Linked DNA regions of Nitrobacter winogradskyi Nb-255. The protein of the gene in region 2 interacts with the protein of the main gene of each other region in a pairwise test. Links are inferred from orthologs where the notes say so. Each region holds a gene or a part of one and is shown on either strand. Other genes may lie near its edges. The genes, in order: hfq, rho and nusG.

Region 1 (9,825 bases), 1.5 Mb from region 2 along the record:
GACGACGGGCTGCTTCAGGCATAGAGAAGCAAGTCCATTCCGATACCGGTGAACCGATGACCACCCCATCCCGCGATATTTCACGCCTGCTCGACATCATGAAGCAATTGAGAACGCCCGGCACCGGCTGCCCTTGGGATCTCGAGCAGACGTTTGCGACCATTGCGCCCTACACCATCGAAGAAGCCTACGAGGTGGCGGATGCGATCGCGCGCAACGATCTGGTTGATCTCTGCGACGAGCTTGGTGACCTGCTATTGCAAGTCGTCTTTCACGCGCGCATCGCGGAAGAGCGGAATGCGTTTTCGTTTGGGGATGTGGTCGAGGCGATCACGCGCAAAATGATCCGGCGGCATCCGCATGTCTTTCCCGACGATGCAGGATACATCGCGCCATCCGATGTGAAAGGAACATGGGAACGCATCAAGGCGGAAGAAAAGGCGGAGCGCGCCGCGCGCAAGCCGATGAGGGAAACGCCGGCTTCGGGTCTGCTCGCGGACATCAAGGCCGGTCAGCCCGCGTTGACGCGCGCGATGGCTTTGCAGCGAAAAGCCTCGACCGTGGGCTTCGACTGGAACGACCCGCGAGCCGTGCTCGACAAGATCCGCGAGGAAGCTGACGAGATCGAGGCGGCGCTGGATCGCGGCGACAGGTCCGAGATCGCGTCTGAGACCGGCGATCTCATGTTCGCACTGGTCAACCTCGCGCGCCATGTCGATGCTGACCCCGAAACCGCGCTGCGTGCGACAAACGCGAAATTCGAACGGCGGTTCGCCCATATCGAACACGCGCTTGCCGCGAAGGGCCGTTCGCTCGAGGATGCATCTCTCGCCGAGATGGATGCGCTGTGGAACGAGGCGAAGCAGAAGGAAACGCGTTAAGCGTTAGGGCGAAACGCGCTGCTTACACGCCGGTCTGGCTGATGAACTTGGTGATGAGATATGATTCCATCGCCTCGATTCCTCCCTCCGAACCGTAACCTGAATCCTTGACGCCTCCGAATGGATTTTCCGGCAAAGCGAGAGCGACATTATTGATGGCGACCATTCCGCTCTCAATGGCCGCGCCAATGGCGGTTGCCGTCCTGGTCGAACTGGTGAACGCATAGGACGCGAGGCCGTATGGCAGGCGGTTCGATTCTTCGGCGGCCTCGTCGAAACTCGAGAACGGCGAAATCAGCGCCAGGGGGCCGAACGGCTCCTCGTTCATGGCGCGGGCTTCCTTCGGCACGTCAACCAGAACTGTCGGCTCGAAAAAATAACCCTTGTTGCCGACGCGATGTCCACCCGCCGCGAGCTTGGCGCCCTTCCCGATCGCGTCCTGAACAAAACCTTCCACGGCGGAAACGCGGCGCGAGTTGGCAAGCGATCCCATCGTTGAATCAGGGTCGAGCCCGTTGCCGACTCTAACCACCTTGGCGGCCTCCGTGAACTTGCCGACGAAATCCTTGTACACCTTTTCCTGCACGAGAAGGCGCGTCGGCGCGATGCAGACCTGACCGGCGTTACGAAACTTGGCGTCCGAGATGATTTTCACCGCGCTTGCGATGTCGGCGTCGTCGAACACGACGGCTGGCGCATGACCGCCGAGTTCCATGGTCGCGCGCTTCATGTGCAGTCCGGCAAGCGCCGCGAGTTGCTTGCCCACCGCCGTCGAGCCTGTGAAGGATATTTTCCTGATGATCGGATGCGGGATCAGATACTCGGAGATTTCGGCAGGCACACCGAAAACGAGATTGATGACGCCGTCGGGCACGCCCGCGTCGATGAATACGCGGAGCAGCTCGGCTGGAGACGCCGGCGTTTCCTCGGGCGCCTTGACGATGATCGAACAGCCGGCGGCGAGCGCTGCCGACAATTTGCGGCAGACCTGATTGATGGGAAAATTCCACGGCGTGAAAGCCGCCGCCGGACCAACCGGCTCCTTGATCGCAATCTGGTAGATGCCCGGGCCCCGCGCGGGAATCACGCGGCCATACGCCCTCCGGGACTCTTCCGCGAACCATTCGATGACGTCGGCCGCGGCCAGCGTCTCGATTCTGGCTTCAGCGAGAACCTTGCCCTGCTCCATCGTCATCAGCGTTGCGATGCGCTCGACTCGCTCCCGCAGCAAGGCTGCCGCCTTACGCATGATCCTGGCGCGCTCGAACGGAGCGACCGCCCGCCAGATCTTGAACCCCTTGTCGGCAGCGGCGAGCGCCTCGTCGAGATCGGCCCGATCGGCATGAGCGACCGTTCCGATCTGTTCTTCGGTCGCGGGGTTGAGGACGGCGATCGTCTTGCCGGAGGCGCCGGGGCGCCACCTTCCGTCGATCAGAAGCGATGTATCCTGATAGCTCACGGAAATCTCCTGCGGCTTTCATGTGATTTGATGGACATGGAATAGTCCGGCGTTCCGCCGGTCAAGACCATCCTTGCGCGGCCTTGCTTTGCGAGCGGAAATCAAAGCGGACGTGGCGCCGCGCCATACCGATTGACGAGTATGTCACGTTTTGTCTCATCGACCCTGACGGTCATGTCGTAGCGGCCGTCGCGTAGTTCCTTGGCGAGCACCTCGGAGTTCCGATGCAGCCAGCTGATCGCCGCGCCATCCGAGGCGTCGACCGACAGATCCAGCGTGGTTCGGGTTGCCGCCAGCCGATCCTCGATCGCCGCAAGCAGCGTCTCAACCCCTTCGCCGGTTTCGGCAGAAACAAGAAAACGCGGCACATCCGTCGAACGGCGTGCAGCCACGTTCTCCAGGTCTTTGCGCTGATCCGCATCGAAGCGATCGATCTTGTTCCAGACCTCGATCATGCGCGCCGGTCCGTCGGGGTCGATGCCGAGTTGATGCAGCACGGCTTCGACATCGTGCTGCTGCGGCTCCGTATCCTCATGCGAAATGTCACGAACATGAAGGATAACGTCCGCCTCCATCACCTCCTCCAACGTCGCGCGGAAAGCAGCGACGAGCTGGGTCGGCAGATTAGATATGAATCCGACGGTGTCCGACAGCATGGCCTTTCCGCCGTGAGGCAGCGCGAGCGAGCGCAGCGTCGGATCGAGCGTCGCGAACAGCATGTCGGCGGCCTGAACGTCCGCGCGCGTCAATCGATTGAACAGCGTCGATTTGCCGGCATTCGTGTAGCCGACCAGCGCGACCACGCGATAGGGCACGCGCTGCCGCCCGGCGCGATGCAGCCGCCGCGTCGCCTGCACCTTCTTGAGTTCGTTTTCCAGTCGCGTGATGCGATCGCCGATCAGGCGGCGATCCGCCTCGATCTGGGTTTCGCCGGGCCCGCCCATGAATCCGAAGCCGCCACGCTGCCGTTCGAGGTGGGTCCAGGAGCGCACCAGACGGCTGCGCTGATAGTTGAGATGAGCGAGTTCGACCTGAAGCGCGCCCTCTTTGGTCTTGGCGCGGCGCCCGAAGATTTCGAGGATCAAGCCGGTGCGGTCCAGCACCTTTGTGCTCCAGGCCTTTTCCAGATTGCGCTGTTGAATGGGCGACAGCGCGCAGTCCATCACCACGAGACCGGCTCCATCGGCGGCGATCAAGCCCTGCAACTCCTCGACCTTGCCCTTACCGAGATATGTCGCGGGCCTGATCTGGCTGACGGGAGCGACGATCGCCTGAATCACATGGAGGTCGATTGCCTTGGCGAGACCGGCGGCTTCATCCAGCCGGGCGTCGGTGTTGCGCAGGGATCGTCGCGGCGTCTCGGCATCGCCGCCCCGCGTCCGCACGTAAGGGCCGATGACGATCGCTCGTCCGGTTGGCTCGCCCCGCATCGACCCCGACGGGTCGGTGCTCCCCTCGAACTGGCGGGGGTCCAATCAGGAAACTTTCAAGTATGTGCTCAAAGCGGAGCATCCTCGCCGCCTTCAAACAACTGGATCGGAGCACCCGGCATGATGGTCGAAATCGCGTGTTTGTAGACCAGTTGTGAATGACCGTCGCGCCTGAGCAGCAGGCAGAAATTGTCGAACCAGGTCACGATTCCCTGGAGCTTGACTCCGTTTACCAGAAAGATCGTCAGAGGCGTTTTCGTCTTACGGACGTGGTTGAGGAAAGTGTCCTGTAGGTTTTGTGCGCGGTCTATCGCCATTTTTGTTATCCCGCAGTTTAACTTTGCTTTTTGGAGCCGGAAGCAGCCCTCCCGAGCGTTTCATGGCCCGCCGGCTCCCCTCTGAGATCCTCCTCATGGACCCGGCCCCCCGGATTAGAAGGCAGAGTATGATGTTACGCAAGCCGGTTCGGGTCCGCGGGTTTACCCGGATACACAAAAACCATCAGGAAAATGCTGAAAAGCGGTGGAATTCCTCTCGAAGCCGCCTTGCAATACCGCCAGGCCGACCATCCCCCACCACCTGGCCGTCGATCGCGACCACGGGCATGACGATCTGAGAAGCCGAGGTTACAAACGCTTCGGCCGCCTCGCGGGCTTCCGCCGGCGTGAACGGGCGCTCTTCAAGCCTGATCTGAAAAGCCCTCAGGACTTCCATGAGAACAGCCCGCGTGATGCCCGCCAGAATGCCCTGGTCCACTGACCGGGTGACGGCCCGGCCGTCCTTCGTCACGATCCAGGCGTTGCTCGACGCGCCTTCGGTGACGAATCCGTCACTATCGACGTACCACGCCTCATGGGCTCCCTTTTCCCGCGCATGCTGCTTTGCCAAAACATTCGGCAGCAGCGCCACTGACTTGATATCCACCCGCGGCCAACGATTCTCCGGCAGAGTAATGACAGAAATGCCGGCGGCGGCGGCTTGCTGCTTTTTCTCGTCATCCAGCGCGCGGGCCGTGACGACGACGCCCGGCTTGACCGGGTTCGGCGGAAAAGCGTGATCGCGCCGGGCCACGCCGCGAGTCACCTGCAGATACACGATTCCGTAGGTCACGCGATTCCGCCGCACGACCTCGCGCATGATGATGCCGAGCGCCGTGATCGGCATCGGTTCGGCGATCCGCAATTCGCGCATCGACCGCTGCAACCGGGCCATGTGCCGGGGAAAATCAACCAGCCTCGCGCCGCGCACCTCGCAAACCTCGTAAACACCGTCGGCAAACTGGTAGCCGCGATCCTCGACGTTGACGCAGGCATCGCGCAGATCGCGATACCGGCCGTTGACATAAGCGATGCGCGACATTCAGCAGGTTTACCTCAGCGTTACCTGTTCTCGATCGAGATGAATACGATTTCGCGGGATGACCATGCGTCAGAGCAACAATCTAGTTGACGCCGAGCGCCTTGAGTTTGCGATGCAGCGCCGAGCGCTCCATGCCGACGAACTCCGCGGTCCGGGAGATGTTGTTGGAGAAGCGGCTGATCTGAGCGATCAGATAGTCGCGCTCGAAAACCTCGCGGGCCTCGCGAAGCGGCAAGCCCATGATGTGCTCGCCATTGACGCCCGACGGCATCGCCGGGACCATGGAGCCGACATCCTGCGGCAACATATCCGCGGTGATGATGACCTCCGGGCCTCCGCCTGCCAGGATCATTACGCGCTCGACATTGTTTCGGAGTTGCCGGACGTTGCCCGGCCAGACATGCGATTGCAGCACCGCCATCGCGTCATCGCCGATCTGGCGCTTGGGCAAACCGCTCGTGGCGGAGATATGGTCCATGAAAAATTCGATCAGTTCGGGAATATCCTCGCGGCGTTCGGACAATGGCGGAACGCGGATCGGCACCACCGACAGCCGGTGATAGAGATCTTCACGGAACCTGCCCGCTGCAATTTCCTCCTCCAGATTGCGCGCTGTCGACGAAATGATGCGCACATCCACCTTGATCTTGGTTGCGCCGCCTGAGCGTTGAAAGGTCTGATCGACCAGGACCCGCATGATCTTGTTCTGCGTCTCGCGCGGCATATCGCCGATCTCGTCGATGAACAGCGTCCCGCCGTGCGCTTCTTCCAGCGCACCGGCCTTGCGAGGCTGCTGACCGTCGACCTGCTCCACGCCGAACAGTTCGGACTCCATTCGCTCCGGCGTGATCGCAGCGGCGTTGATGACAACAAACGGCCCCTCGGCACGGCTCGACTGATTATGAAGCGTTCGCGCCGCCAGTTCCTTGCCGGACCCGGACGGGCCGACGATCATGATGCGGCTGTTGGCTTTCGCCGCGCGCTCGATGGTTTGCCGAAGCTGGTTCATGCATGGCGAACGCCCAACCAGCGAGCTTGCCGCCGGCGCGAGCTGCTTCAGTTCACGGACCTCGCGCTTCAGGCGCGACGTTTCGAGCGCACGCGTCGCCACCAGAATCAGCCGATCGGCCTTGAACGGCTTTTCGATGAAGTCATAGGCGCCGCGTTTGATGGCCGCGACCGCCGTTTCGATGTTGCCATGACCGGAGATCATCACGACCGGCATATCGGGGCTGTCCTGCTTGATCATTTCCAGCAGCTGGAGCCCATCGAGCTTGCTGCCTTGCAGCCAGATGTCGAGAAACACCATGTGCGGACGGCGGCTTGAAACCTCCGCCAGCGCCTCATCGCTGTTGCGCGCGGTTCGGGTCGTGAACCCCTCATCTTCCAGGATGCCCGCAACCAGGTCGCGAATGTCCGCCTCGTCGTCAACAATCAGAATGTCATGTGCCATGAATTGGATCCGCCTCGTCAGCCGCCGGTCGCAACCTCAGTCTTTGTTTCTTTTCCGGTCAGGGTATCCCCGTTAGTCGCTCCATCATCCCCAATGGTTCCCGCATTCGCTGGCCCCGTCGCTGCAAACCGCAACCGCATCCAGGCTCCCCGCGCTTCCGGCCTGATCGCCGACGCGTCATTGAGCTCGAGCTTTCCGCCGTGGTCTTCCAGAACGCGCCCCACGATCGCAAGACCAAGGCCGGTACCCTTTTCGCGTGTCGTCACGTAAGGCTCCAGCAGCCGCGCGCGCGCAACTTTCGGTAAGCCGACACCATTGTCGATCACGTCAATGATGATGTCGTCTTCTTCCTGCGCGGCGATGACGTCGATCCGGCCTTTTCCGAGCACCTCCGGCGGCACCGCTTCGATGGCTTCGGCCGCGTTCTTGATGATATTGGTCAGCGCCTGCGAGATCAGCCGCCGGTCAAACTGCGCGCGCATCGGTTCTTGCCTGATGTCGGCTTCGATATCGATCTCGGGATGTCCGACACGCATGAGGAAAACCGTCTGGCGGACCGTATCGGCGACATCCTCTCCTTCCATCACGGGCTTCGGCATTCGCGCGAAACGCGAGAACTCATCGACCATCCGCCTGATATCCTCAACCTGACGCACGATGGTGTCGGTGCATTGCTCGAAGATCGGCTTGTCCTGAGTGATCACCTTGCCGAATTTACGGCGGATGCGCTCGGCCGAAAGCTGGATCGGTGTCAACGGATTCTTGATTTCATGAGCGATACGTCGCGCCACATCGCCCCACGCGGACGTACGCTGCGCGGTCACAAGCTCCGTGATATCGTCCAGGGTGATGATGTAGCTGTCACGCGATTGACTGGTTTGCTCGGCGCTGACGCGCACCGAGATGTTACGCTCATTGCCGTCGCGATTGAGCGTGATCTGGCCCTGCACCAGCCGTTGCGCCCCCTCCCTCGCCGTCTGCATGAGATCGCTCAGCTCGGGGATGACCTCGGATAGCGGATGTCCGAGCGTTTCTGATTCCGAATGGCCGATCAGCTTCTCCGCCGAGCGGTTCAGGATGCGGATGGTGTTGGCGCCGTCGACGCCGATGATGCCGGCGCTGGCCGACGACAGCACCGCCTCGATGAAACGGCGCCGGCTGTCGATCAGGCCGCTCGCATTAACGAGTTCGTCGCGCTGAGTGCGCAATTCGGCGGTCATCTTGTTGAATGTCTCGCCGAGCTGCGCCAGGTCGCCTTCGGATTTCAAAACAGGAACCTGAACGTTCAGGTCGCCGGTGGATACGAGGTTGGCCGCGTTCATCAGGCGTCGGACGGGGGCCACGAACCGGTCCGCGAAGTTGAGGCCTAGCAATACCGACGCCATCAGAATGGTCAGCGCAATCACAGCGAACATCAGCGCGAGCGCCACCTGGATGCCAAGACGCCGAGCCTCGATCGTGGCGTATTCGACAATGCTCGACTCGGTCTGCTTCAGTTGCGAGACGACATAGGGATCGAGCAATCTCGCGACGTAAAGGAACGTGTCCTGAAACGCGCGAAGGCGAATGACGGCGGCGACGTAGTTCGCCTCCGGAATGAGCGCGATCTGCGGATCGTCCTCATTCACATTCTTGAGAATGTCGGGGTTCGGCGTGTCGTAGGCTCGCTTGATGCCGGTTTGCGCCGATACCAGCAGATGACCCTCCTTATCGATCAGCATCGCGCCGGGAAGGTTGCGAGCCTTGGCGCTGGAGGTCAGGAGTTGGAGAAATGTCACGCGGTCCTGGTCGTAGAGCGGCCGTGCGTTGGAAACGTCATTGGCCATGCCCAGGATATCGCCCCGGATCAGTTGGGCATGCTCGTTCGCATAAGCGTGTGCGACGATCCGCGAGTTCTCAATAACCTCCTTGATCGGCCCTGAAAACAGACGGTCAAGGCCGCGATCGATCGTGACGCTGGCGACGACCGACACCACGACCGCCGGCAGAACGGCGATGATCGAGAAAAGACCGACGACCTGCACATGCAGCTTCGCCGCGGCGCGCCCCCGGCGGCGGGCTTGCACGACACGCCAGACCTCGCGGGCGATGATGCCAACGAGCAGAAGGATGATGCCGGCGTCGACCAGCAGAAACGTAATGACGACCCGGTGCGTCGGCTCGATCGGCGTGAGGCCAACCAAAACCACGAAAGTCAGGAATGCCGACAGCAGCGCAAGGCCGATCGCGACGGGCGCCAATAGCCGGCGCATCGCCCAGCCACGCGACTCGGCGAATGTCGGATCGTGCGAGGGAACCGGCGTGTCTGCTGTGGTCATCCGCGTGAAAGCTGGGCGTTTAAGCTGGCTGGCGCAACCAGCGAACTGATGCAATCATACAACAATGTTGCACAATTGGGACATTTCCGCGGCGCGAACATCAGCCGCGACTGGCAACAATCGATTGAGTCCGGTTCGATCGTGAATGGCGGAAAAACTGCCGGTAGACTCGGCTACCTATCCTCCGGAACGGTAGACCTGGATATCCAGATCGCGGATTTTTTTACGGAGCGTGTTGCGGTTCAAACCCAAAAGGTCGGCGGCGCGAATCTGGTTGCCGCGCGTCGCCGCCAGCACGGCGGTGAGAAGCGGGACCTCAATCTCCCTGAGAACGCGTTGATACAGGCCAGGCGGCGGGAGCCCGTTCGGGGAGCCTGAGAAAAGCGACGACATGTACATCTCGACGGCGCCACCGAGACTATTGATGTTCTGGGCGTTACTTCCGGAGGTCGCCTCGGGAGATGCAAGCTCGCAATCGATCACCGGAGCGGTGATGACATCCTGCGGGTAGAGCGCGGCCAGCCTGCGCGCAAGGTTTTCAAGCTCCCGGACGTTGCCGGGCCAGCGGTGCCGCTTCAAGCGTTCTAGCGCAAGCGCGTCCAGCTTCTTGGGCGGCAGTCCATCCTTTTCGGCAAGCACGAAAAAATGCCTGATCAGATCCGGCAGATCCTCGATGCGTTCGCGGAGCGGCGGCAGGCGCAGCGGCACCACGTTGAGGCGGAAAAAAAGATCCTCGCGAAACAGCCCCTGCTGAATCAGGACACGAAGATCCTTGTTGGATGCCGCAACGATGCGGACATCCGTCTTGATGGCCGTCCTTCCCCCGACGGTGCAATATTCACCCTGCTGAAGCACACGAAGCAGACGTGTCTGCGCCTCCATCGGCATGTCGCCGATTTCGTCGAGAAAGAGAGTCCCTCCTTCG
Region 2 (10,018 bases):
ATCAGGCGCTCAGGCGCTGCATGAAGACTGACGACCAAGGGATTTTTCAACGTTTCCAGTTGGCGCGGAATAGCGATCCCCGGCACCAGCGGAACGTTCGCGGTGCGGGTGCCGCGGTTGGCGAGGTAAACCGACGTCGGCGTTTTCGACGTGCGGGATACCCCGACCAGAACCACATCGGCCTCTTCCAGGCTTTCGACGTGCTGCCCATCGTCATGCATCATCGTGTAGTTCAAGGCGTCGATACGCTTGAAATAATCCGCGTTCAGCGTGTGCTGGGCGCCAACGCGGCCGGTGGTGTCGGCGCCAAGATAAGCCTGAAACAATTGCATGACCGGCCCGATAATCGAAAGGCTCGGGCAGTTGATCTCCTGGCACCTGGCCTCTAGCCGGACCGCGACATCCTTTTCAAGCAGCGTGAACAGGACGATTCCCGGCGCTTCCTCGATTTCCGCAAGAACGCGGTCGAGTTGCTTCTCGCTGCGGACCAAAGGGTAGACGTGCTCAATAGGCGTGACACCGGCATACTGGGCGGTCACCGCGCGTGACACGGTGATCAGCGTCTCGCCGGTCGAATCAGACACAAGGTGAAGATGAAAATCGCGACCGGTCCCAGGCGCCATGGCCTTGCATACCCTGTGTATCGTTGTGGAGACCTGGACGCAATTCCACCTGTCATGTGACAGACGCGGGATAACCTCGATTCTTCTTCACAAGGTCTCCCGAAGGGAAAACTCTGAGCTGTCTCCAAGGATAGCGGGATCGTGTGGATTTGTCTCTTGATAATCACGCGCGATTGCGGGGTAAGCCCATGGTTCTGCGACGATCTTTCGATTGATCGCGAATGCCTTGGATTGCCGTGCCGATGTGGGCAAGGTGCGAAGAACACCGGGACGACATTGCGTTCCCTCAATTCACCGTCACATAGACTCAAACTGAAGAATTTTAAGAGTTTCTTTAGAAAGAGTCGCTTGCGGATATCGTTCCGTTTCTGGCAGGTATCGGGCGCTCCAGCAGGTCGCAAGGCCGAATTCCCCTGAACGAGACGATCGATGTACGAGTGGATCAAAGCCTTTCATGTGATTGCGATCATTTCCTGGATGGCGGGAATGCTCTATCTGCCGCGGCTGTTTGTCTATCACTGCGATGCGGAGATCGGCTCGAAACAGTCCGAGACCTTCAAGGTGATGGAGCGGAGGCTGTTCAAGGCAATCATCAATCCCGCGATGATGATAGCCTGGGGACTCGGCCTTTACATGATGTGGGAGCGGCAGTGGTATGCGGTCGGCTGGTTCCAGGGCAAGCTGGGGCTCGTCATTCTGATGTCCGCCGTTCACGGCTATTTCGCACGCCGCGTCCGCGATTTCGCTGCCGACCGCAACGTGATGAGTCAGAAATTCTATCGTATTATCAATGAGGTCGTGACGGCCCTCATGGTAGGCATCGTCATTCTCGTGATCGTCAAGCCATCCTAGATAGCGATGGCTTTGGATCGAATCGATCCAACCATGAACGTGATCAATTCCAGTATTTTGAGACGCGGGATGTAGGCGGAAAACCGCACCACACTTCTCCTCATCCTGGTCTAGGGCCGGAAAACTTCATCAAAACGGTCTGCCAGCACCTCCTTGCGCGGAGGCGTTCGATTTTCTATATTGCACGTATTCCCACCCTATGCAGGCGGATGTGGCCGCGTTCCGGTTTCTGAATCGAGCCGGCCGCCACGTCAGGTTTGAAGCCTTTCGGTGATCTTCCTCGCTTGATGTTTTTTCCGGTACGGGCAGGACCGCGGTCTTTCCTTTCGGTCGTCGTCCGCATCTTCCCGAACCCACCTGGCCATTCTTCTCTAGCATTCCACAGGACTCTCCCAATGCGGGAAATGAAACTTCAAGACCTCAAGGCCAAGACTCCAGCCGAACTCGTCTCGTTTGCGGAGGAGCTTGGGGTCGAGAACGCCAGCACCATGCGCAAGCAGGAGCTGATGTTCGCCATTCTGAAGCAGCTTGCCATTCAGGAAACCGACATCATCGGCGAGGGTGTCGTCGAGGTCCTCTCGGATGGCTTCGGCTTTCTGCGCTCGCCCGATGCCAACTATCTGCCGGGTCCGGACGATATTTACGTTTCACCTTCGCAGATTCGCCGCTTCGGCCTGAGAACCGGCGACACCATTGAGGGGCACATCCGCAGCCCCAAGGAAGGCGAGCGCTATTTTGCACTGCTGAAAGTCAATACGCTCAATTTCGAAGACCCCGAGAAGTCGAAGCACAAGGTCAACTTCGACAACCTGACGCCCCTGTTTCCCGATCAGCGGTTTCGCCTCGAACTTGAAGATCCTACCCGCAAGGATTTGTCGGCGCGGGTCATCGATATCGTCGCTCCGATCGGCAAGGGCCAGCGCGCCTTGATCGTGGCGCCGCCGCGCACCGGCAAGACCGTGCTGATGCAGAACATCGCGCACTCCATCACCGCTAATCATCCGGAGTGCTATCTGATCGTTCTTCTGATCGACGAGCGCCCGGAGGAAGTCACCGACATGCAGCGCTCGGTGAAGGGTGAAGTCGTATCCTCGACTTTCGACGAGCCCGCGGTGCGTCACGTTCAGGTCGCCGAGATGGTGATCGAGAAAGCCAAACGCCTGGTCGAACACGGACGCGATGTTGTCATCCTGCTTGATTCGATCACGCGCCTTGGCCGCGCCTACAACACCGTGGTGCCCTCCTCCGGCAAGGTGCTGACCGGCGGCGTCGACGCCAACGCCCTGCAGCGGCCGAAGCGATTCTTCGGCGCCGCCCGTAATATCGAGGAAGGCGGGTCACTGACCATCATCGCCACCGCGCTGGTCGATACCGGAAGCCGGATGGACGAGGTGATCTTCGAAGAGTTCAAGGGCACCGGCAATTCTGAGTTGATCCTCGACCGCAAGGTCGCCGACAAGCGCACCTTCCCGGCGATCGACATCGCCCGCTCCGGAACGCGCAAGGAAGAACTCATCACCGATCCGCAACTGCTCAAGAAGATGTATGTGCTGCGGCGCATCCTCAATCCCATGGGCACCATGGATGCGATCGAGTTCCTGCTGGACAAGCTGCGCAACACCAAGAACAATTCCGAGTTCTTCGAGTCGATGAATACCTGATCGCCATCGATCGGGGCGAGCAGCGCTCGCGCGAGCGACAGTGTTCAGATTTCCAGCCGTTTCGATCCTTACATGAGCTCGTTGAGCGCATCGGGTTGCGTGACCGGCAGCGAGCAGGACTGACCGCGGCAGATGAAGGCGGCGCTCTGCGCCACGGCCGAAAGCTTTGCGCGCGCCGGATGATCGGCCGGTAGCGCATCGGCATGTGGAGCATGAAGCACGATGCTTGTCGCGTACGGCAGTTTTCGCGCGGCGCCGAGCAGCGCGGCGGCTTGTGCATCCTCGCCGGCCACGACGATCTCCGCGCCAGTGAGACGGAGATCGAGCGCATTCATCAGCGAGAGCTGACCAAAGCCCTTCTCGGTCGCGCGCGGCAGCAAGGCGGCGAAGTGGCTGTCGATCCGGTCGCGCCATTTCGCATCACCGGTCAGCGCGGCGAGACGCACCAGGTTTTGTGCAATCACTCCGTCGTGGTTGGGGATGGCGTCGTCTTCGCTCGAATGCGGCCGCACGATCAACCCCTCGGCGTCGTCGGCCGTCAGATAATAGCCGCCATGCGCGGCGTCGGCGTAGTGAGTGTCCAGCGTGGATTGCCAGCGTAGCGCCTGCTCGAGGAATGTGCCGTCGCCTGTGGCCTCGAACAATGCAAGCGCGGCGCGCGCCATCGTGGCGTAGTCGGAAGCGAGCGCCGGAATCAAAAGCCTGCCCTCGCGCCAGGAATGCCCCAGCCGCCCGTCACGGGTCATCATGGTCCGAATGAAGTCGTAGGCGGCGCGGGCGATCCGCAACCAGTCCGGCTTGTCGAAGACGCAGGCCCCGTGAACGAGAGCGGCGATCATCAAACCATTCCAGTCGGCGAGTATCTTGTCATCGAGTCCGGGACGAACCCGGCTTTCACGACGCACCAGCAGCTTCTTGCGCAGCGCGCGCATGTGAGCGCTATCGTCGTTGGCGACGTCGATGCTCTTGAGGCGATTGGGAATGTTGCGTCGCTCGAAGTTGCCGTTTGCCGTGATGTCGTATCGCGCGGCGAAATCAGCGGCGTCGGCGGCGCCCAACACATCGTCGATCTCGCTCAGCGACCAGACATAGAACCTGCCCTCCTCGCCTTCGGAGTCCGCGTCGAGCGACGAAGCAAAGCCACCTTCCGCTGTCAGCATTTCCCGGCGCAGCCAATCGACCGTTTCGATCGCCCGCTCACGGTAAAGCGGATTCTTGCTGCGCGCATAATCGAGCGCGAGCAGATCAAGGATCTGCGCATTGTCGTAAAGCATCTTTTCGAAGTGCGGCACCAGCCACCTGTCATCGACCGAATAGCGCGCATAGCCACCGCCAATGTGGTCGTAGATGCCGCCCTGACTCATCCGTGTCAGGGTCAGCGTGGTAGCCGCAAAGAAGCGGTCGTCACGGGTGCGAGCGCCGGCGCGCCAGAGAAGTTCCAGCACGGAGCATTGGGGAAACTTCGGTGCGCCACGGAGGCCGCCGTTCACCGGATCGGTTGAACGCATGATGGCGACGGCCGCGTTATTGAGTTCGGCGACGCCGAGGTTAGCCGGGCTTTTGGTCGTCGCACGCTCGGAGAGCCGAGCGATCAACGTGTCGCGATGGCGTGCGATTTGGTCGGGCTGATCGCGAAAAACCCGCGCCACCGATTGCAGAACATCGGTGAAGGCCGGACGGCCGAAGTCCGGCAGCTTTGGAAAGTACGTGCCGCCCCAGAACGGCGATCCGTCGGGCGACAGAAACATCGTCAGCGGCCAGCCGCCCTGTTCGCCGAGATGATGCAGCGCGCTCATATAGATCTGATCGATATCCGGCCGCTCCTCGCGATCGACCTTGATGCAGACGAACAGTTCGTTCATCACCGCGGCGACGTCGTCGTCCTCGAAGCTTTCGTGCGCCATGACATGGCACCAGTGACAGGCGGCGTAACCGATCGACAGCAGGATCGGACGGTTGCTGCGCTGCGCTTCGGCGAGCGCTTCCGGTCCCCACGGCCACCAGTCGACGGGATTGTGCTGGTGTTGCAGCAGATAGGGACTGGTTTCCGCGGACAGACGGTTAGCAAGACGGCCTGAGCTTCCAGCGGCTTGGTTCATGTCGGGAGGTCCTTCGGATAATCCACGAAACAGGAAGGGCACGGCGTGTATGTCGCGATAACTTTGAAGTCCGGCCATCGATGCAATTCAAGCCATAGAGCCTTTCCGCTTCTGATAGAATCAGAAGTGGGCTCCATGATTTTGATTTGACGCGTTTTCCTCACGCGAAGCGGTGTCCATCCTCGGGTCAAGCCCGAGGACATGCTTCGCTTGAAAACGCTCCAGGTTTAAAGACATAAGTCATGCATCCACGAGAGCAAACCATCTTCGCGCTGTCATCGGGCCGGCCGCCGTCGGCGATTGCTGTCGTGCGCGCGTCGGGTTCGCAGGCCGGGACCGCGCTTCGTAAACTCGCAGGCGCCATTCCGGCTGCGCGCACGGCGAAGCGTGTCTTGCTGCGCGACAGCGTTGGTGAAGCGATCGATGACGCTGTCATCCTGTGGTTTCCCGCGCCTGCGAGCGCAACCGGCGAGGATATCGCGGAGTTTCACGTTCACGGTAGCCGCGCGGTGGTGAATGCCTTGATCGCGGCGCTGTCGTCGATCGACGATGCGCGCGCGGCGGAGCCGGGAGAGTTTACACGGCGCGCTTTCGAGAACGGCAAGATCGATCTCACCGAAGCCGAGGGCCTCGATGACCTGATTCATGCGGACACCGACCGCCAGCGCCGTCAGGCCTTGCGCCAGTTGCAGGGTCTGCTCGGCGATCGCGCGCGCGGTTGGCGCAAGGAGCTGATCGATGCCTCGGCTTTGATCGAAGCCGGAATCGATTTCGCCGATGAAGAGGATGTGCCGGAGGATCTCGCGAGACCGGCGCTGGAAAAGATCGCGCAGCTTCGTCGCGAGATCGAGCAAACCCTTGCGGCTTCAGCGCGGGGCGAGCGCCTGCGCGACGGCCTGACGGTCGCGATCGCCGGCCCGCCGAACGCGGGCAAGTCGACGCTGCTCAATCGTCTGGCCCGTCGCGAAGCGGCAATCGTTTCGCCGCACGCGGGAACGACGCGTGACATCATAGAGGTGTATCTCGATCTCGACGGTTATCCGGTGACGCTCATCGATACGGCGGGCATTCGCGAGACTGACGATCCCGTTGAGCAGGAGGGCGTGCGGCGGGCCCGCGATCGCGTCGCGAAGGCGGATCTGGTGTTGTGGCTTTCGGATGATCATGGCGGTGAGCCGGACCAAACGATTCGTTCTGGGGAGACGTCGCTCTGGCTGATACGCAACAAGATCGATCTTGCGGGCCCGGAGAATGATGGGGCGAAGCCGGGGCGGTTCGAGACGAAAGCCGGACAGAGCGCGCCGCCGTGGCGGTTCCGTATTTCGGCGTCGCGGGGCGACGGCGTTGATGATCTGGTGTCGGCGCTGACGGCCTTCGCGGAAAAGCTGCTTGGATCGAGCGAGGCGGGTGTGATCACGCGCTTGCGGCACCGCAACATATTGCGGGATGCCGTCGCATCGCTGGCAAAGGCGGAAACGCTGGCGGGCCGGGGCGACGAGCTTGTGGCCGAGGAATTACGAATAGCGATTCATCTCATGGGACGGCTGCTCGGCCGTGTCGATATAGATGATATTCTCGATTCACTTTTTAAGGAGTTCTGCATCGGTAAATAATGAATTCAGTTCATTTTAATGATGCATTAACCATCGCGTTTGCTCAAAGAGCGGTGACGCGATGTTCACGTGAAACACTGACTCGGTCTCCCTCAAATCCAAACTTTCGCATCTTTCGCGCGTGCGATAAAAGTCGCTCGGGAAAACGTGCGAGAGGCTGATGACAGCATCATTTGACGTCATCGTTATCGGGGGTGGTCACGCCGGCTGCGAGGCCGCGGCCGCTTCCGCGCGAACCGGCGCGCGAACCGCGCTGGTCACCCATCGCTTTGCCACCATCGGCGCGATGTCGTGCAACCCCGCGATCGGCGGTCTCGGAAAGGGCCATCTGGTGCGGGAGGTCGATGCCCTCGACGGTTTGATGGCGCGCATCGCCGATGCCGGCGGCATCCAGTTCCGGATGCTCAATCGTCGCAAGGGACCGGCGGTGCGGGGTCCGCGCGCCCAGGAGGATCGCAAGCTCTATGCCGCCGCGATGCAGGCTGCGATTCGTGAAACCGCGAACCTCGAAGTGATCGACGGCGAGGCGGACGACTTGATTGTCTCCGGCGGGAGGATCGCCGGCGTTCGCCTGACCGACGGCCGGCGGATCAAGTCCGCGGCGGTGGTCGTCACCACCGGAACCTTTCTGCGCGGTCTGATCCATCTCGGCGAGAAAAGCTGGCCGGCGGGACGAGTCGACGAGGCGCCGGCGCTCGGCCTTTCCGCCTCGTTCGAGCGGATCGGTTTCGCGCTTGGCCGGCTGAAGACCGGAACCCCGCCGCGGCTTGACGGCACGACGATCGACTGGGCCGCGGTGGAGATGCAACCCGGAGACGACCCGCCGGAGCCGTTTTCGGTGCTGACCGCGCGGATCACCACGCCTCAGATTCAATGCGGCATCACCCGCACCACACCGGCGACGCATGATCTGATCCGGACCAATGTGCATCGTTCGCCGATCTATTCCGGCCAGATCACCAGTTCAGGTCCGCGCTATTGCCCGTCGATCGAGGATAAGGTGGTCCGCTTCGGTGATCGCGACGGGCACCAGGTCTTTCTGGAGCCGGAAGGTCTCGACGATGCGACGGTTTATCCCAACGGGATTTCCACCTCGCTGCCGGAGGAGGTCCAGCTCGCCATTCTTGCGACGATCCCCGGCCTTGAGAACGTGAAAATGACCCGGCCGGGTTATGCCATCGAATACGACCATGTCGATCCTCGCGAACTTGAGCCGACTTTGCAGACCCGGCGAATGCGAGGGCTGTTCCTGGCCGGCCAGATCAACGGCACCACCGGTTATGAGGAAGCGGCGGCGCAGGGCCTTGTCGCGGGTCTGAACGCGGCGTTGGCAGCGGGCGGCGGCGATCCGGTGGTGTTCGATCGCGCCGACGGTTATCTCGGGGTGATGATCGATGATCTCGTGACCCGAGGGATCACCGAGCCCTATCGGATGTTCACCTCTCGCGCCGAATATCGTCTGACGCTCCGGGCCGACAACGCCGACCAGCGGCTGACGGACAGGGGAATTGCCCTCGGATGCGTCGGGGCGGGACGCGCGGCGTATCATCGGGCCAAGATGGCGGCCTTGCAGGCGGCAAAGCAAGGGGCGATGTCGCTGTCGGTGACGCCGAACGAGGCCGCCCGACACGGACTCTCGCTCAATCGCGACGGCCATCGCCGGTCCGCGTTCGAACTGTTGTCCTATCCGGAGATCGGCTGGCGCGAGGTGGCCGCGATCTGGCCCGAACTCTCGGCCATTGATCCCGCGATTGCCGAGCATCTGGAGATCGACGCCAAGTATGATGTCTATCTGAAGCGACAGGCCGCCGATGTCGAAGCATTCCGCCGTGACGAGGGGTTGGTTCTCACCGAGATCGACTACAGCGCGGTGCCGGGTCTCTCCAACGAAGCGAGAAACCGGCTGGAAAAGGCTCAGCCGCTTACCGTGGGGCAGGCGGGCCGCCTCGATGGAATCACCCCCGCCGCTTTGGGGATTCTGGCGGCCTATCTGCGCCGGGAAGCACGACAGCGAACAGCCGCCTCGGCGTGATGATCGTCCTCGATCGGATCGGATGTTTCACGTGAAACATCCGCAAAGGGAGGTAGCCGCAACGCGGCAGAGGGCTGTCGGCCAATGGCCGACTGATCCATATCCCCGTCGCCTAAACGTCTGGCCAGGAATCCGAGACGCGTCTATGCTGGATGGAATGTCCGCGCCCCTGCAAAAGTACTCGCCATGTTCGGCCACAGACAAGGCGGCCGCGCTGGCGCTGACCCCCGTTTCGTCCGAGACCGAGGCGCGGCTGGATGCCTATGTGGATCTGCTGGTGCAATGGCAGACAAAAACCAATCTCGTGGCGTCCTCGACGTTGCCCCAGCTCTGGACCCGCCACATCGCCGATTCGCTTCAGCTTTTGGCGCTGGCTCCGCAGGCCAAATGCTGGGCCGATCTCGGCAGCGGCGGCGGCTTTCCCGGCGTGGTGCTGGCCTGCGCGCTGGCGGATATTGAAGGCGCGCGGGTCGATCTGGTCGAGCGCAATGCCAAGAAAGCGGCCTTTCTCCGTGAGGCCGTGCGGATCACCGCGTCGCCAGCCTCCGTTCACCTGATGGATATCGGGGATTATGTGGACAGATCGGAGGATCGGATCGATTGCGTGACCGCGCGCGCGCTGGCGCCTCTACAAGTGCTACTTGGTTTCGTAGAGCCGCTGGTGAACAAGGGTGCTAAGGCCTTGTTTCTCAAAGGACAAGATGTAGAAGCTGAGTTGACGGAAGCCACCAGATATTGGAACATCGAACCTCGGATTCATTCAAGCTGCACCGGCGGACAAGGCCGGATCGCCGAGTTCGATCATATCGAGCGGCGCGATCGTCGTGGCGCAAGGCAGGCATGGCGTGGTTCATGACGGTAATTGACGATATCGACCCGCGTGACGACCAAGGCCGGTGGCGCGCCCGCCATCCCCGCATCATTTCGCTCGCCAATCAGAAGGGCGGTGTCGGCAAGACCACCACCGCGATCAATCTCGGCACGGCGTTGGCCGCGATCGGCGAGCGTGTCCTGATCGTCGACCTCGATCCGCAGGGCAACGCCTCCACGGGGCTCGGCATCGACCGGCGCGACCGCAACGTGTCCACCTATGACGTGCTGATCGGCGAAGCGCCGCTGCGCGACGCCGTGGTGCCGA
Region 3 (9,794 bases), 1.4 Mb from region 2 along the record:
GATCGTCTCATTCACCCGATCTCAGCCGAGCACGGTTCCCGGCTCAACCTTGACGCCCGGGCCCATGGTGGAGGACACCGCGATACGCTGGACGTAGGTACCCTTGGCTCCGGCCGGCTTGGCCTTCGCCACCGCGTCCGCCAACGCCTTGACGTTCTCGACCAGTTTCTCCGCGGAGAAAGAGGCCTTGCCGATCCCGGCCTGCACGATACCCGCCTTCTCGACACGGAATTCGACCGATCCGCCTTTGGCGCCCTTCACGGCGCCGGCGACATCCATCGTCACGGTACCGATTTTCGGATTCGGCATCATGCCGCGCGGGCCCAACACCTTGCCGAGGCGGCCGACCAGCGGCATCATGTCCGGCGTGGCGATGCAACGATCGAATGCGATCGTACCGCCCTGCACGGTCTCGACAAGATCTTCCGCGCCCACCACATCCGCGCCGGCGGCCTTGGCTTCCTCGGCCTTGGCGCCACGCGCGAACACACCGACGCGCAGCGTGCGGCCAGTGCCGTTCGGCAGCGTGACGACGCCGCGCACCATCTGGTCGGCGTGACGCGGATCGACGCCGAGATTCATCGCGATCTCGATCGTCTCATCAAACTTCGATGTGGCACGCTCCTTAACCATCCTGATCGCATCCGCGATTGGATAAAGCTTATTTCTGTCAATGCCCTCACGGGATTTCTTCAAACGCTTTCCGGTTGCCATGGTTCGTTACTCCGCCACCTGAAGGCCCATCGAACGGGCGGAGCCTTCAACCATGCTCATGGCTGCCTCGACGGTGTCGCAATTGAGGTCCTTCATCTTCTTCTCGGCGATCTCACGCACCTGCGCCCTGGTCAGCGTGCCAGCGGCATCGCGGCCCGGCGTCTTGGAGCCCGACTGGATCTTCGCCGCCTGCTTGAGGAAGTAGGCCATCGGCGGGGTCTTCATCTCGAAGGTGAAGGAACGATCCGCGTAGATTGTGATCACGACCGGAATCGGCGTGTTCTTTTCTTCCTTCTGGGTCTGGGCGTTAAAGGCCTTGCAGAACTCCATGATGTTGAGACCGCGCTGACCAAGCGCGGGACCGATCGGTGGCGAGGGGTTCGCCGCACCGGCCGGCACCTGCAATTTCAGGTATCCGGTCACTTTCTTTGCCATGCGTCACTCCTGTTTGTGGTCATGGCTCAAGCGGCTGGCGACCGCCCTCACCTCCCACGATGATCGCCTGCTCCCTCTCCCCGTTCTTACGGGGAGAGGGTCGGGGTGAGGGGCGGCCATTAAGCAAGGCCCCCTCACCCGACCGCTACGCGGTCGACATCTCCCCGCAGGCGGGGAGAGGTGAAACCTAAACCTTTTCGACCTGACCGAATTCCAGCTCGACTGGCGTTGCGCGGCCAAAGATCGACACCGCGACCTTCACGCGCGAGCGAGCCTCGTCGACTTCCTCCACGACGCCGGAGAACGACGCGAACGGTCCATCGGCCACGCGGACATTCTCCCCGACCTCGAAGGAAACCGACGCCTTGGGCCGCTCCACGCCTTCCTGCACCTGATGCATGATGCGCATGGCTTCGGCTTCCGATATCGGCATCGGCTTGTTCTCGGCGCCGAGGAAGCCCGTGACTTTCGGGGTATTCTTGATGAGATGGAACGCCTCGTCGGTGAGGTTCATCTTCACCAGCACATAACCCGGGAAAAACTTGCGCTCGGTATCGACCTTGCGGCCGCGCCGGACTTCCGTGACCTTCTCGGTCGGCACCAGCACCTGCTCGAAAAGATCCTCGAGCCCGCGCTGCTTGGCCTGCTCCCGGATCGACTCCGAGACCTTTTTTTCGAAATTCGAATAGGCGTGGACGATATACCAGCGCATGCTCATTGTTCAGTCCGTGCGCGTCATTCGTGCTGTCAGTGAAGACCTAGTACGAACGTGATGAAAACGCGGATAATCTGATCCGTGAAGAAGAAGAAGATCGACGCCAGAGCCACCATCACGAACACCATGATCGTCGTCACCGTGGTTTCGCGGCGGGACGGCCAGGTGACCTTCGCGGTTTCCGTGCGCACTTCCTGCAGGAATTTGAACGGGCTGAAAGCCATCGTTGATGATCCGCGTTCGTTTTGTGCCGGTCTGGTTTCGCAAAAATCCGGGCAGCCTCTCTCGCGCGCCCAACCCTCTATCTGGAGGGTAGCCGCCCAACGGGCTGGACTGTCCGGGAATTCAGGGCCGCGTCGGATATCCGTCAAATCGGGCCGACAGCAGGTGCCGCTATCTACTGCCGGCGACTGAAAAGGTCAAGGGTACGGCTTGGCCGCGTCTGCCACCATGAATGGCGGATCAGGATGAGGAACTTCTACTCGCCGCCTCCCGCGCGTTTTCAGAAGCCGGTTCGATGCATTTTGGGGCTGACGGGGCGTTTTACGTTCGCTATAGAAGCATCCACTAGGAGTGTAGCTCAATTGGTAGAGCACCGGTCTCCAAAACCGGGGGTCGCAGGTTCGAGCCCTGCCACTCCTGCCAACCACTAAATATTTCAATAGGTTGCAAGCGAGGTGCGACCCCTTCGGCTCGGTGCGACCCCTTTCGTACTCCACGCGCAAGGCCGTCGCGATCGTCTGGTGCGCCTTCACCTTCATTCATTCAGTGCAGTGACCACTATGGGCTCGAGAGCGGGACATGGAACGGCGAGACGCCACCCCCGATCGGCCACCCCGAAGGCAACAAGGGTCACAGGTGGGGAAAGCGGAAGCTGGCGAGGGACCGGTAAAGAACTCCACGGAGTTGACCCCACGCCTCACTTCGACAACAGCAACCCCGCGCCTATCATAGCGGTGGCAATCGCCACCCCCGCGTAAAATTCCATCATGGCATGCATCCTTTTTTCGTCGGCAAGGGACTCCGGTTCGATGGATACCGCCCCGAGTAACGGCCCGACGTCACTCCTTCGGCAAGGGGGAGTTAGACACCGGGACCGTCACCGGGAGGCGTCCTGGGATACCTCAGTTTGATAACGCCCCGGCCAGCATCAGGTTGCTCGTAGAAAACCCCGCCTGAGCAGTCACTAAGCGTATGGTGGCACTTCAACGAGTGTGCCGATCAAACGAAGCAATGCCTGCTGTTCTGGGCCTTTTCCACTCCGAAGGAATTCACCAAGCTCAATATGCGACAACCGCCCGCAGGATGGGGAATTAGGCTGGTGGATGATAAAGGCGTGCCCGTTCGTGGGCTCCCGACCCAAGTACCAGGAATCGCCATTCGGGCTTCGATAAAGTTCGCGGCGTTCTGTCATGACCGGCCTCCCGTCTTGAGGCTCAGCTTATCACAGGGGAGCCCGACCGCACCGAAATGACAGTGCGGCAGTTTAGCCAAAGCGGCGCAAGTCTGTCTGTCCGACGTGCGACAGATCGCGCGTCCGTAGGAACGTTTCCCCCGCCAGTCCCTTCTCTCAGTAACCTAGGAGAACTGCATGGCAACCGAAGAAACGATTGATCATCTGATCAGCGATAGAGAGTCTGGTAAAGCTGTTTATGGGGCGGAGAACAAAAGAATTGGTTCAATCGAAAGTGTGATGATTGACAAGACCAGCGGGGAAATAGCCTACGCCGTACTCAGTTTCGGTGGATTCCTCGGTATAGGCAAAGAGCATTACCTGGTGCCCTGGGCGGTGCTGCGATATGACACCGCTCTTGGCGAATACGGTTCCGACATCAGCGGGAGCCGGATGAAAGGTGGCCCCAAGCACGGTACGGAGACCATCTTTGATTGGAACGCCCGATACGCAAAGCTCGATGGCTACCATAACGAGGTAGTGGTACGTCCTGGTTGAGCACTGAAATTCAGAAGCAGACGGGCCAAGGCCCTGTTCTCTTACCAAAAATTACCCGCCGGGCCTTCCCGGCGGGTTTGTTTGTATGCATCAATCACGACGAGAAGGTTCGGTAATTGGCGCGTCTCTTCACTCACCTCAAGCCCGCCGCGCTCCTGGCGGGCTTTTTGCAAGAACAACTTAGGATTGCTATAATCCTACTGCGACACCCCGCCCTGGCAACTGGCGGCAAAGGTGCTGCACCAGGCGGCAGAGCACGGCGGCCCTTTCGTTTTCATGGCCCGGGTAGCGTTCGCCAAGGCTGTATTTGGAGAGGAACCGCCCCAGATCGGCAACCCGGAAGGCAAGAAGGGCCATAGGTGGGGGAAGCGGAAGCTGGCGAGGGATCGGTAGTTAACTCAGGGAACCCCCGAACACGCTTCGAGTTTGCGATTCGATCCCAGCAGCATCGTCAGAGCCAACCGCACACCGGTACATCCAAGGTCGCGCGATGGTTGGTGATGGTAAATGTGCATGAGTAGTCGTATCGCTGTGTGACGATGTGGCTCAACCTGTCAGAAGTTTAATTCTATCGACTCATCGTCGTCGGAGTTCCGCAGTACAGCCGTCACTCATAAATGGTAGAGCGCCATCCAAAACGGAGATTCTACATGTTTGACGCAGGGCTAATTGCGGTTATGCGAGGCGCGCTTGAGCAAGCCACACTGGACGTCCGTCCGGATCCGTCTACACAAGCGTTAATGGCCGAACGGATTCTCCAATCAGCCGCGAGTGGAACCCGCTCGCAGGAAACATTTCGCATCGTTGCGACCGAAGCCGCCGCAGATAGCGAGCGGCTACGAGTTCTTAACCCCCTTCATTCGCGACACATGGACCAGGACCCCGTTGACCTAGAAGAAGGGAAGGAATTTTGGTGACCGCTTTCCTGTGCAGGTCAGCACCGCTGCACGAGCTCGACAGATCGCAGCGGAGGAGTTCGAGGCGGTAGCTATCGGCAATCACGACTACATCTACGAGAGCTATTTCAGCTCACGCTAGGACTACTCCCACACGCGGGAGCTGCCGCTGAAGGCGGAGCGGGGAGCCAGCGAAAGGATGTATTATGAATAAGCGTCAGGACTTGGGTCACATCCGAACACTGATAAAGGCGCGTGGACAGGAAGCATTAGCCCGACAGGGGGATAAAGAGCCGGCCATCGATCCCGTCAAAGCCTTGCAGCACATCCGGACGCTGGCTCGATCGGCGCAGGACAGCGACGACGCGGCCCTGCTGCGGAAGCACATGGAGATGATCCTGGTGCTGGTGGATAAGGCTTTGCCGAGTGGGCCAGAAAACCCCGCCGAGGCGATCTTTGGGGTGTGACCCGACATCCAGAATTGAATGCGAAGCGGTGAGCGACAGCGACACGGGGGATTTGATAAAAAAACCCCCGCCGGCTCAGGCGGAGATCTTCAGCCTGCTCAACAGGCCCGGTAGATTACATCGGGAGCCTTAACGCCTCTTCGTCATAACCGCGACGGTTGCTGTAAGACATCCAGCTTATTAAGCCGACCGCGACCATGAGCATGGAAACACCTCCGAATCCCAAGGGAATCCAGCCGCTCATCGGAATATCGCTGGTCCACGCCGAGATTGCCCAGACCCATACTCCGATCAGGAGAGCCGATGAGGGGTAACTCCTTCCTGGTCAGCGCTCCACGCTGCCGATCGATCGGCACGCTGTACTTCATCTCTGACTTCAGATTGGCTTTCGAGGGGTCGTCTACGTTCTTATTCGGAATCGACATAAATTCTCCTGACACCGTGCGCGCGATGATGCGCTCATCACGATGGCTAAGCACTCAACTGGCATAAGGTTGCTCGAATTGCCGCAAAGAAAACCCCGCCGGAGCGGGGTTCTCGTAGTCTTGCTTAGCTGGCTTTCTTTATGCGCTCCGCTGATGAAGGCAACGTTGTCCCCCTGCGCTCCAACAACGGCGACATCGTCGATCGCATGGCCGCCGATCTCATTCGCTTCGAGGCGACCGGCACCGAGAGCGACGCAATCCGCTCGCTGATGTGCACGCGCCGCTACAGTTACAGCGACATCGCGACATTCGTTGACGACGCACTGGCCGTGGCCCGGCAGGAGATTGTCACCACTGAAATGGCGAGGGCGTCATGAGCAGGATCGCCGACAACATTCTGCTCTGGATCTACATCGGAGTGTTACTCGCCGGCACCATCGTGGACACATGGCAGGTGCCCCGATGAGAAACCGCCCCTCGCCTGCTTTTATCGCGAAAGTGCTCGACGCCCTGCCCGCCGACGGCGCGCCGACCCCACCAGAAGGAGAGCAAAATGCAGTTGGTTGAGGTGCGACCCCTCTGTAGTTTGTAGGGCTTTTGAAGGGCTATTTGAGGCGCGAAAAGGGTCGCACCCATTGTAATCATTGGGATTTCATAGCCATGCCACTCCTGCCAGATAACCAGTTGAACTCCCCGACAGAACGCTAACGCCACTCCGCCTCGATCATTCCAGGATCGAAGCAACGGCGCCTGTTGCGACGGGACGCCCACCCTCGCGGACAGCAAAGTGTGGCTTCTCCACCATTGCAAGCCTGTCCAGAAAGCTGGCCAGGATTGAAGATCCGAATTCCCTGCCCGCCTTGGCCGGGAGCGCCTTATCCTTGTCGAATGCACGACAAGGTTTAGATGCGATCTAAAGTTAGAAGCTTGCGCTGCAGGATATTTGTCTCTGTATATGCCTGCCTATTCGGACAGGAATCGTAGCGTGGCGCCGGCCAGTATTCTCGACAGCGACAACCTCCTGGATCGCGCCATCGAAGCGCACTATGCCGACATCAAGGCGGCGGTGCTGCGTCGCGGCTGCGCGCGCGGCCTCGTCTCGGACGTCGTCCACGACCTCTATATCAAGCTTGCCGAGCAGCCCGACCTTTTGAAGAACAAGCGCTCGCTGTGCGCGTTCCTGTGCCGCTCGGCGATCAATCTCGGCATCGACCGGATGCGCCGCGCCCGGCTGGAGCAGCATCTTTTTTCAGGAACCGAGGCTGAGGCGCTGGCCGTCCCCGCCGAAACGGCGGCTCCCGATTACGGCCTGGATGTCGAAGCCCGCCTTGCGGTCTTGCGCGAGGCCATTACCGAGCTTCCGGCGCGCCAGCGCGCCGTTTTCATCCTGCATCGCCTCCACCGGCTGGAGCCCGACCAGATCGCGCGAAAGCTCAATATTTCGCGAAACATGGTGGACCGCCACCTTCGACGGGCCCTCGCGCATTGCCTCGATCGCCTGCTCGGTATCGAGTAAGAGTCCTTCACAAGGGGATTCACTCGTCTCCCTGATGGGTGAGAAGCGATCAGGAGTCGCGATGACAGCCGACCAATCCGCGCAGGCAAGCCGCAAACGACACGAAGAAGCCGCCGCCTGGGTGCTCAAAAATCGTGACATCAATCAAAGCGCGCACGAAAGTCGCGCGTTTGAGGAATGGCTCGACCGGGGCGAGGAGAACAGAGCGGCTTACGAAGCGGCCCAGCGGCTGATGGGCGAAGCGCGCACGGCCATTTTGAATGATCCAGCGCTGCGGAATTTCAAGGTCAAGCCGCGCCCGCGCGTCGCCAAGACCCTTGCGGTGGCGTTTCTCGGCGCGGCGCTCGCCGGCAGCGCGTTCGTCTATTCCGACGGCCCGATGCGACTTCTGGCCAACGCCATATCGGGCACGGGAGAGATGCCGACAATCGAACTGGCTGACGGCACGACCATCCAGCTCAACGCCTTTTCCGCCATCTCCTACCGATTTACGGCGGAAACGCGCACGGTCACGTTGCTGCGGGGTCAGGCGTTTTTCCAGGTCGCGAAGGACGCGAGCCGCCCGTTCGTTGTCGAGGCGAACGGCGGGCAGACCACCGCGCTCGGCACCGCCTTCGATATCCGGCTGGGTCAGAACTCAACCGAGGTGACGGTGACCGAGCATGCGGTATCGGTCACTCCTCATACGCACGCCGAGCCTGAGGTCCGGGTCAACGAAGGACAGCAGGCCGTCTATGACGCTGACGGCAAGGTGAAGGATGTCCGGCAGGCCGACACTCATGCGGTGCTCGCGTGGCGCCGGGGCCAACTGGTGGTCGACAATGCGCCGGTGGCGGATGTCGTGGCCGAGATCGATCGCCATTTCGCGGGGCGCATCATCATATCGAATTCGGACCTCGCCGCGCGCCGCGTCAGCGGCACGTTCACCGTCACCGATACCGACTCGGCGCTGGCGCTTTTGCGCGAGTCGCTGGGTCTGAGCGTGATCCGGATGGGGCCGCTGATCCTGCTGCGGGGATGAGCATTCATCCACCCATCCCCTCCCACCAGCGTCACACGCGGGCTTGATCCGCGTATCCATCGTTCCAGAATGGATTGCCGGGTCAAGCCCGGCAATGACGGCAGTGATTTGCGGCTACGACCCCCACTCCGTCATGGCCGGGTTTATCCCGGCCATCCACGTCTTGCCTGTTGAGACGCGGTGAAGACGTGGATGCCCGGCACACGGCCGGGCATGACGGGAGAGAAATTTCCTCATCGTCCGGAGTCCCAAAGCCCTTCCTTCATTCGTCACCTCAATGAACGGCTGACAGTGCGTCATCCCGACGCGGCGGCGATCAGCCTGGGGGATGAAGTTCGATGGGGGACAAGCGAATGGGGCGGATGCGTCAATCACAAGTTAAGGGGCGAACCCGATCGCTTTTGTTGGCGACGACGCTGCTCACAACCGGTTTCGCCGTGCCGGCGGCCGCGCAGAATGCGCCGGCATCATTGGCGGCGCGCACGATATCCATCCCTGCCGGCCCGTTGACATCGGCCCTGAACCAGTTGGCCGCGCAGACGGGGATGCAGGTCCTGTTCGACGCCTCGATCGCGCGGGGCAAGACGACGCGCGGCGCGCAAGGCGCGCTGACCGCGAACCAGGCGCTGTCGGTTATCCTCAACGGGACCGGCCTGGTCGCGCGGGCGACCGGCCCGAACGCGATCACCATCGTCGGACCGGGCGCTTCCGCCACGGGCGCGGCTCCGGCCGGCGCGATCGCACTCGACACGATCGATATTCAGGGCGAGACCGCGTGGGGTCCGGTTCAAGGCTATGTCGCGAACCGGAGCCTTACGGGCTCGAAGACTGATACCCCGATCATCGAAATTCCGCAGTCGCTGTCGGTAATTGGAGCCGAGCAAATCCGCGACCAGAAGCTGGTTTCCAAATTTGATGAGGTGTTGCGTTACACGCCGGGCGTCGTTGCCGGGACCTTCGGGACGGATCATCGCGACGACTGGTTCCTGATCCGTGGTTTTGACGCGCAGAATGACTCGCTTTTCCTCGACGGCATGCAGCTTTCCTATTTTGCCTTTGGCGGCTTTAAAATGCAGCCGTTCAACCTTGAGCGTGTTGAGGTGCTGCGGGGCCCGTCGGCCTCTCTATACGGTGGCTCGGGGCCGGGAGGACTCGTCAACGCCGTGAGCAAGCTGCCTCCGGCGGAGCCCCTTCATTATATTGAAGCTGGCGTCAATAATTTCGGTAACGCTTACACGCAGTTCGACTTCGGGGGCCCCGTCGCGACACAGCCTGGCAACGGCAAGATGCTCTATAGAATTGTCGGCCAGGTTCAGGGCGGCGGGACTCAAACGAACTTTGTCAACAACGACAACTATTTCATTGCGCCGTCCGTGACCTGGCTGCCCGATATAGACACGCGACTGACAGTCTTCGCGATGGCGTCCCGCACCCGCACCAGGGCCTCGAATTTCCTGCCCTATGTCGGCACCGCGACCGATGCCCCGTTCGGCCGGATACCGACGAGCCTGTTCACCGGCGATCCCTCGGCTGACCGTTATACGCGTACCCAAGAAATGGTCAGTTACCAGTTCGAAAAGCATCTTACGGACAATGCGACGTTCCGCCAGAATGCGCGCGCCGCCCATGTCGAGGTGAATTACACCGGACTGTA

The links.
Region 1: the proteins of rho (region 2) and hfq interact in binary tests that used the Escherichia coli proteins (3 or more experiments, as listed by UniProt). The link is inferred for Nitrobacter winogradskyi Nb-255 from one-to-one orthologs.
Region 3: the proteins of rho (region 2) and nusG interact in binary tests that used the Escherichia coli proteins (3 or more experiments, as listed by UniProt). The link is inferred for Nitrobacter winogradskyi Nb-255 from one-to-one orthologs.

The regions. Positions count from the first base shown.
Region 1 is NC_007406.1:1,574,110-1,583,934, reverse strand. The notes cover bases 2,464-5,269. They hold hfq (RNA chaperone Hfq), read right to left. Parts: upstream 4,088-5,269; coding sequence 3,839-4,087; downstream 2,464-3,838. Other genes in these bases: NWI_RS07500 (sigma-54-dependent transcriptional regulator), read right to left, coding at 5,212-5,269; NWI_RS07505 (D-amino-acid transaminase), read right to left, coding at 4,272-5,129; hflX (GTPase HflX), read right to left, coding at 2,464-3,815. In the rest of the region: mazG (nucleoside triphosphate pyrophosphohydrolase), read left to right, coding at 57-881; NWI_RS07520 (NAD-dependent succinate-semialdehyde dehydrogenase), read right to left, coding at 904-2,340; more of hflX, read right to left, coding at 2,442-2,463; more of NWI_RS07500, read right to left, coding at 5,270-6,582; NWI_RS07495 (sensor histidine kinase NtrY-like), read right to left, coding at 6,600-8,900; ntrC (nitrogen regulation protein NR(I)), read right to left, coding at 9,078-9,825. UniProt on the Escherichia coli protein: RNA chaperone that binds small regulatory RNA (sRNAs) and mRNAs to facilitate mRNA translational regulation in response to envelope stress, environmental stress and changes in metabolite concentrations.
Region 2 is NC_007406.1:113,232-123,249, reverse strand. What follows is about bases 1,005-4,003. They hold rho (transcription termination factor Rho), read left to right. Parts: upstream 1,005-1,870; coding sequence 1,871-3,136; downstream 3,137-4,003. Other genes in these bases: NWI_RS00530 (thioredoxin domain-containing protein), read right to left, coding at 3,205-4,003; hemJ (protoporphyrinogen oxidase HemJ), read left to right, coding at 1,053-1,475. Outside these bases: NWI_RS00545 (pyruvate, water dikinase regulatory protein), read right to left, coding at 1-623; more of NWI_RS00530, read right to left, coding at 4,004-5,235; tRNA uridine-5-carboxymethylaminomethyl(34) synthesis GTPase MnmE, read left to right, coding at 5,478-6,848; tRNA uridine-5-carboxymethylaminomethyl(34) synthesis enzyme MnmG, read left to right, coding at 7,009-8,880; 16S rRNA (guanine(527)-N(7))-methyltransferase RsmG, read left to right, coding at 9,038-9,736; NWI_RS00510 (ParA family protein), read left to right, coding at 9,733-10,018. UniProt on the Escherichia coli protein: Facilitates transcription termination by a mechanism that involves Rho binding to the nascent RNA, activation of Rho's RNA-dependent ATPase activity, and release of the mRNA from the DNA template.
Region 3 is NC_007406.1:1,468,377-1,478,170, reverse strand. The notes cover bases 103-2,877. They hold nusG (transcription termination/antitermination protein NusG), read right to left. Parts: upstream 1,868-2,877; coding sequence 1,337-1,867; downstream 103-1,336. Other genes in these bases: secE (preprotein translocase subunit SecE), read right to left, coding at 1,897-2,088; rplK (50S ribosomal protein L11), read right to left, coding at 721-1,149; rplA (50S ribosomal protein L1), read right to left, coding at 103-714. Also shown: more of rplA, read right to left, coding at 22-102; NWI_RS06970 (PRC-barrel domain-containing protein), read left to right, coding at 3,456-3,815; NWI_RS06955 (hypothetical protein), read left to right, coding at 4,918-5,178; NWI_RS06950 (hypothetical protein), read left to right, coding at 5,744-5,980; NWI_RS06945 (RNA polymerase sigma factor), read left to right, coding at 6,559-7,119; NWI_RS06940 (FecR family protein), read left to right, coding at 7,181-8,140; NWI_RS06935 (TonB-dependent siderophore receptor), read left to right, coding at 8,479-9,794. UniProt on the Escherichia coli protein: Part of the processive rRNA transcription and antitermination complex (rrnTAC). The complex forms an RNA-chaperone ring around the RNA exit tunnel of RNA polymerase (RNAP).